One region of the Paenibacillus sp. FSL F4-0122 genome, then DNA from elsewhere that is predicted to be linked to it. Evidence: predicted binding sites of a transcription regulator. Region 1 holds the regulator's gene; the other holds the start of a gene.
The links. The regulator Rex, encoded in region 1, represses fermentation and respiration genes when NADH is low (regulators of the CRP and FNR family bind a similar motif). The targets are predictions, from matches to a motif close to TTGTGAAATATTTCACAA.

Region 1 (4,069 bases):
CTGTCCTTGGTTCCGCAAATGCTATTATCATAGGGCCAAGCATGAAGCTGGGATTGCTGACGTGGTCATTACGAACCACTCCAAGCTATTCGCAGATGTTAAAGCTGGGCACCAGCTGCTTCCAGCTTACGAGCATCTTGTAATTGATGAAGCACATCATTTAGAAGATGTGGCTGGTAAACATCTTGGCATGCATATGAAGCATTTCACTGTGGCACACACGTTATCGCGACTGTATAAAGATAGCCGAAACGGACAGCTTCCTGCTCTGCGCCAGATCTTACAGTCGTCAGGCAGTGAAGAGGCTTCAGAATGGAGCGGAGTCATCGATCGGATCTACCCGGATCTGCTTACTGTCAAAGAAACCTGGGATGCACTCAGCGACAAGCTGTTCAGCCTTTTGCCGGAACGCAGTGATGCGGCAGCAGGGGAAGCGGGACAACTGGTTATGCGTTTGCTTCCCGCCCGTAAGCCGAAGGATTGGGATGAATTAGTTGCGCTTGAGAACACTATGAATCTGACGTTAAGCGACATCATCCGTAAGGGTGATAAAATGCTTAATGAGATGCGTGACCAGGAAAGCCAATCCTCAGCAGACAGTCTTGTTACTGATATTAGCGGTTTATTTAAGGATTTGGCTTCCATACGTGAGCAAGTAAGATTCTTTATGGGGCTGAATGACGATAATGTAGTATATTGGCTGGAGGCAAATGGAAATTACCGCAGCAAATCACTGCAGATGTATGCCGTCCCTGTGGATGTTAGCAGCCAGCTTAAAGAGTTGTTCTTCGATAAGAAAAAAAGCATCGTGCTTACCTCGGCGACGCTGTCTGTAGATAAATCTTTTCAGTTTATGATTGATAATCTCGGACTTAACGAAGCTGCGGAAGAGGGACGTCTAATGACCTCACTCCTTCCATCTCCCTTTAAGTATCGCGAGCAGGCGCTGCTAGTTATACCGCGTGATTTTCCTAGTGTGAAGGGCAGTGTGGGCGATGCTCGATTTGTCGATACACTCGTACAGTCGTTAGCAGAAGCTGCCAAAACAACACGTGGGCGGATGCTGGTTCTGTTTACTTCTTATAAAATGCTGCGTCAGGTATATGATCCGCTTAAAGAGGCTTTGGCCTCACAAGAGATTACGGTGCTTGGTCAAGGCGTGGAAGGTGGCAGCCGGAGCAAGCTGATCCGCCGCTTTCAGGACAGTGCAGCATCCGTTCTGCTGGGGACGAGCAGCTTCTGGGAAGGTGTAGATATTCCAGGTGAAGCACTGACTTGCCTGGCCATCGTGAGACTTCCGTTTCAACCACCGAATCACCCGTTGGCGGAAGCGAAGTCGGAGTTATTGCAGGCCCAGAAGAAGAATCCGTTCATGAAATTATCTGTTCCTCAAGCGGTTATTCGTTTTAAGCAGGGATTCGGAAGACTGGTTCGCACGGCGCAGGATCGCGGAATAGTTATTGTTTATGATACAAGGGTTATTGAATCTCATTACGGGAAGTATTTCCTTTATTCATTGCCTGGTCCCAAAATGGAGCATATGCTGACTGATCAAATGGTCCCCCGCATAGCGGAATGGCTAGAGGATGGCGGCGCTTCTTAAAATGCTCGTCTTCAGTTTAGCTCCTCCTTATCCTTAAGGGCGGTAAGTTACAGTACCGCCCTTAATAAGGAGAGGTATACGTTTGAATATGGATTTTCACAAGAACATTACTATTTTTAGGAGGAAAAATATGAAATCGGATAAAATATCAGAAGCCGTTGTTCGCAGACTACCTGTGTATTTGCGTTTTTTGAATGATCTCCAGAATCGCGAAATATTAACAGTTTCCTCTCAGGAACTTGGACAAAAGCTTGATCTTAATCCCGCACAGATTCGTAAGGATTTAGCGTATTTTGGTGACTTCGGCAGAAAAGGTATCGGCTATGATGTAACGTATCTTATTGAGAAAATCCGTCATATTCTGAAGCTGGATCAACAGCTTAATGTAGCTTTAGTAGGGGCAGGTAATCTCGGACATGCCTTGTCTAATTACAATGCATATCTTAAAGATACAATGAAAATCACGGCTATATTTGATTCGTACGCTCCTAAGGTTGGACGTAAGATCAACTCCCTTACTGTGCAACCAATGGATGAACTAGGCAGCACGATTCGTGAGCAAGGTATTCGCATTGCCATTATTACCGTACCTGATTCAGAAGCTCAAAATGTAGCAGATATTCTCATTTCTTCTGGGATTGAAGCGATTTTGAACTTTGCCCCTGTGATTCTGAAGACACCACCGAATATCCGGGTGCATGCAGCTGATTTTACAACTGATCTGCAAAGTCTTGCTTATTACTTGCGGGATGGAAAGGAAGAAAGCGAACATGAACAGCAATAAAACGATAATTAAGGGCGGGTATTTTCTGACTCCGGGAACGGATGAGCCGGTTCTGAGTGGATATATGACTATTGAAGATGATTTAATCACTTACATAGGAAAAGAAGAGCCTCAGATGGAAGCTGGAGTGCAAGTGGTTGATGGCAGTCGTCTGCTGTTCATGCCTGGACTTGTAAACACACATGGTCATGCGGCGATGTCTTTGCTGCGTGGATATGGAGATGATTTAGCGCTACAAGTGTGGCTTCAGGAGAAAATGTGGCCGATGGAGGAAAAGTTCACCGGTGATGATGTATACTGGGGAACCTCCTTATCTGTATTGGAAATGCTGAAGGGTGGAACTACGACCTTCCTCGATATGTATGATCATATGGACCGAGTAGCTGAGGTAGCTGAGTTATCAGGTATCCGTTCCGTATTGATGCGTGGTGTGATCGGGTTATGTCCAGAGGATGTACAGAATCACAAGCTTGCGGAAGCGATTTCTTTTGCCCGTAACTGGCATGGAAAGGCGGACGGTAGAATTACTACTATGATCTCGCCGCACGCCCCTTATACTTGCCCTCCGGACTTCCTGGTTAAGTTCGTGCAGGCAGCGCATGATCTGGATTTACCGATGCATACGCATATGTCCGAAACGAAACGTGAAGTGGAACAAAATGTGGCGGATTACGGGTTGCGTCCTGTAGCTCACTTAGAGAAGCTTGGAATGTTCACACGTCCCTCGATAGTTGCACATGGTGTTCATTTAAATGATGAAGAGATTGAGATCTTGGCTCGCCATAATGTGGGTGTCTCTCATAATCCGGGCAGTAATTTGAAGCTGGCTAGCGGAGTGGCTCGGGTTACTGATCTTCTAAAAGCTGGTGTGAAGGTGTCTCTTGGCACGGATGGCGCGGCCAGCAACAATAACTTGGATATGTTTGAAGAGATGCGGCTTGCAGCTCTCATTCATAAGGGTGTCAGCGGTGATCCAACGGCTGTTCCAGCTCCAGAAGCTCTACGTATGGCTACAGAATATGGCGCCCAGTCCATCTTTTTAAATAATGTAGGTAGACTTGCTGTTGGGATGAAAGCTGATTTCATTGCAATTGATATAGATCAGCCGCATTTGCTGCCACACACAGATCTGTTGTCTCATGCAGTTTACTCTGCTAGCGCTAAGGATGTTGAGCATGTGTGGGTGAATGGTAAACAGGTCATCAAGCATGGGCAATGCTTAACCCTGGATGAGGAAGCTATCCGGCGTAAAGCGCAAGAAGCCTTCGAAGGTTTATTGAAGCGTTAAGTCTGGATAATAACGAATAAATAATAGGCTGCGACTTTTTGCTTTTAGCAAAAGTTGCGGCCTTTTGTACATTTTAAAGGCTGGGAAAGCTAGAAAATTATGAAATTTTGGATAAACACGCGGGTGTGTTATATAATCAAAAAAGATATATTACTAGAAAGGGAGCTGTACCTTGAAGAAAAGGAAAAAATGGATCCTCCTGGGGTCAGTTCTGATTCTGCTCCTGGGGTTTGGACTTATCCAGTTCTATGCCTATATTATGAAAGATCAATGGAACGAGCAGGATATCGCCAAGGATGTTGCCAAAACCAGAGCGGGTCTAACAGAGGTAACCAAAGCACAAAAATCGGTTTGGGATGAAAATGCAGTGTACTGGGTTTTAACAGGAAAAAAT
Region 2 (4,069 bases), 310 kb from region 1:
AAGAGGAATATCCGAATGTTGAAATCGTCAAAGACGATTGGCAGTACAATGTAAGTGAAATCGGCATCAAAATGGCAGCGAATGAAGCTCCAACCTTCTTTAACACCTACGCTACAGAAGCAAAATTCCTAGTTGAAAAAGGCTGGGTAGCTGACATTACGGATCTGTGGAATAAATACGAATTTAAGGATCAAATTAACCCGGTTCTCCAAAATCAATTTATCATTGACGGTAAAGTCTTCGGCGTAACTCAAAAGGGTTATGTAACAACCACAATGATCAACAAAAAAATGCTGGACGAAAAAGGCGTTGCTGTTCCACCTATGGATTGGACTTGGGATGATATGCTGAATACCGCGAAAGGCGTAGCTGATACCAAAAAAGGTATTTCCGGTATTGCTCCAATGGGTAAAGGGAATGAAGCAGGCTGGAACTGGACCAACTTCCTGTTCGAAGCTGGCGGTGAAATTCAGAAGATAGAAGGCGGTAAGGTTGTAGCTACTTTTAATTCTGAGGCTGGGATTAAAGCGCTGGATTTCTACAAGAAACTTAGATGGGAAGCAAACGCGATTCCTCAGGACTGGGCACTGGGCTGGGGTGATGCTGTAGGCGCATTCCAACAAAGTCGTACAGCAATGGTAATGGCTGGATCTGACGGTGTTATTGAGCAAGCGTTGAATCAAGGCGGTCTGAAACCAGAAGATGTACTTACGTATCCAATGCCTGCAATGGAAAAAGGCGGAAAACACACCGGGGTACTTGGTGGTGACTACCTTGTAATCAATCCAAATGCAACACCAGACGAGCAAGAAATGGCATTCCGTTATATTACATTTGATTACTTCTCCGATAAAGGTCTAGAAGCACTGGATGCGGTTCTGCAACAACGTACAACGGATGGTAAATACTTTATTCCGCCGCTCTTAGATTACTATTCTGCAGATTCTGACTTCGGCAAGAAAACGAAAGCTGTGTATGATAAATATACAAATGTATATCAATACAGCCCTGATATTTTAGGTTTGCTGGACGGTAAACCGGAAGCGCAATACAATACACAGGACTACTACGCAACCATGTCCAATGTAATTCAAGAGCTGTTCTCCAAAAAAGGAACAGATTCCAAGACACAGCTTGAAGCTGCTGCCAAAACAGTGCAAGAGAAATTCTTCGACACAATTAAAGTAGAATAGCTAGGAAGAACAGAACCGGCTCCATAGGAGTCGGTTTTTTTATGTTTATATTATTGATATTTTTATAAATCAACACGACGGGGGGGCATCCCACTATTTTTTAGAGACCAATGGAAAAATAGAGTGTCAACAAAATTAGGTTTGCTTTTTTAAAATATTTTTGCGAGCGGAAAGGTAGAAAATGGGTATCAGTTCTTGTCTTTTTAAACATAAACTTTAAATTTAAGAAATAATAAAGCATAAATAATGGTAAAAAATCTATAATATGATCGAATGAAAGCGCTTTGAAAACAAATCAAAAAAACTTTATACTTTGTGAAAGATTTCACTATACAAGGTGGAAATGATGTGATAAGATAAATGTGTAGAGAAAAACAACCTAAAAATTGACAGGAGGACGAGGGAGATGGCAGTTAAGAACGAAGTCGCCGCCCAAGTTAAACAAACTACCGCTGAAGAGTATATTCAGACTTTAGTGGATAAAGCGAAAAAAGCACATGAGGCATTCATGGCGCTGGATCAAGAGCAAGTTGACACAATCGTTCATGCAATGGCGTTGGCTGGACTCGACAAACATATGTACCTCGCTAAATTGGCTGTAGAAGAAACTGGCCGCGGGGTTTACGAAGACAAAATTACTAAAAACATCTTCTCGACAGAATATATCTGGCACGGAATTAAATACGATAAAACAGTAGGCGTTATTGAAGACAATGCTTATGAAAGCTTCCAAAAAATTGCTGAGCCCGTCGGAATTGTAATGGGTATCACACCGGTAACCAACCCTACATCCACCACGATGTTTAAAGCGTTGATTTCGATTAAGACACGGAACCCTATTATATTCGGTTTCCACCCATCTGCGCAAGAGTGTAGTGCAGCTGCTGCTAGAATTCTTCATGATGCGGCTGTAAAAGCTGGCGCACCTGAGAATTGTATCCAATGGATTGAAATGCCAACAATGGACAAAACAAACGCTTTGATGAACAACCCTGACGTTGCACTTATTCTCGCAACAGGCGGTTCAGCAATGGTAAAAGCAGCTTATAGCTGTGGTAAACCAGCTCTTGGCGTAGGTCCTGGTAACGTACCTGCATTCATCGAAAAGAGCGCGGATATCGATCAAGCCGTAACGGACATCATTCTTTCCAAAACATTTGATAATGGTATGATCTGTGCTTCCGAGCAAGCTGTTATTATCGAAGAACCAATCTTTGATCAAGTGAAAAAGAAAATGATCGCTAATGGCTGCTACTTTGTTAACAAAGAAGAAGCTGCCAAACTTACTAGCGGCGCTATGAACGTTGATAAATGTGCGGTTAACCCAGCAATCGTTGGACAATCCGCAGTGAAAATTGCTGAAATGTGCGGCATTCAAGTTCCTGCCGGCACTAAGATTCTGGTAGCAGAACTTGAAGGTGTAGGCACTAAATATCCATTGTCCGCTGAAAAATTGAGTCCTGTGCTTGCTTGCTACAAAGTTAAAAACGCAGATCAAGGTATCGAACGCGCAGCACAAGTTGTTGAATTTGGTGGTATGGGCCATAGTTCGGCTATCCACTCCAACAACGAAGAAGTAATCATGAAGTTCTCCAACCGTCTGCAAACAGGACGTATTCTCGTTAACTCGCCTTCCACTCATGGTGCGATCGGCGATATCTATAACACTAACATCCCTTCGTTGACGCTGGGCTGCGGATCTTATGGTCGTAACTCCGTGTCGCAAAACGTTACAGCAATTAATTTGATCAACGTGAAAAGGGTGAATCGTCGTACCGTGAATATGCAATGGTTTAAAGTACCTGACAAGATATATTTCGAAAAAGGCGCTACTCAGTACCTGACCAAAATGCCTGATATCACACGTGTCGCAATTATCACTGACCCAATGATGGTTAAGCTCGGATATGTTGAGAGAGTTGAACATTACCTGCGTCAACGCCAAACTCCTGTAGCGATAGAAGTGTTCTCGGAAGTTGAACCAGATCCATCGACAACTACAGTTGAAAAAGGTACAGCAATGATGAACAGATTCCAACCGGACTGCATCATCGCACTTGGTGGTGGTTCCCCAATGGATGCTGCAAAAGGAATGTGGTTATTCTATGAACATCCAGACGCAGACTTTAACGGTCTGAAACAAAAATTCATGGATATCCGTAAACGGGTTTACAAATTTCCTAAACTTGGAAACAAAGCTAAGTTTGTAGCGATTCCAACTACTTCGGGTACGGGTTCGGAAGTAACATCTTTCGCAGTTATTACCGATAAAACAACTGAACAACACACTAAATATCCTTTGGCTGACTACGAGCTAACTCCAGACGTAGCTATCATTGATCCAGAGTTCGTATATAGCTTGCCAAAAACTGCTGTAGCTGATACAGGTATGGACGTATTGACACATGCCATCGAAGCTTATGTATCTGTTATGGCGAGTGACTACACTGATGGTCTGGCAATTAAAGCAATCCAATTGGTATTCCAATACCTTGAAAAATCGGCGCTTGAAGGCGACAGAGTTGCCCGTGAGAAAATGCATAACGCATCAACACTTGCTGGTATGGCCTTTGCTAATGCTTTCCTGGGTATTAACCACAGTTTGGCGCATAAATGGGGCGGTCAATATCACACTGCTCACGGTCGTACTAATGCGATCCTTATGCCACACGTTATTCGTTACAATGCTAAGAAACCTACGAAGTTCGCTTCGTTCCCTAAATATTCACACTTCGTAGCTGACGAGCGTTATGCAGAAATCGCCCGTATTCTGGGATTGCCAGCTCGCACAACTGAAGAAGGTGTAACTAGCCTGATCAATGCTATTCGCGATATGAACAAAAAACTGGGTATCGAAGAATCCTTCCAACAACTGG

Region 2: the regulator Rex is predicted to act here: its motif matches at 1,507-1,524, upstream of adhE (bifunctional acetaldehyde-CoA/alcohol dehydrogenase).

The regions. Positions count from the first base shown of each region.
Region 1 covers NZ_JBBODI010000001.1:4,753,593-4,757,661, forward strand. The annotation lists gene dinG (ATP-dependent DNA helicase DinG) at 1-1,603, shown strand, start outside; gene MHH49_RS20655 (redox-sensing transcriptional repressor Rex) at 1,734-2,387, shown strand; gene MHH49_RS20660 (amidohydrolase) at 2,374-3,675, shown strand; gene MHH49_RS20665 (cell wall elongation regulator TseB-like domain-containing protein) at 3,848-4,069, shown strand, end outside.
Region 2 covers NZ_JBBODI010000001.1:4,438,688-4,442,756, forward strand. The annotation lists gene MHH49_RS19110 (ABC transporter substrate-binding protein) at 1-1,193, shown strand, start outside; gene adhE (bifunctional acetaldehyde-CoA/alcohol dehydrogenase) at 1,600-4,069, shown strand, end outside.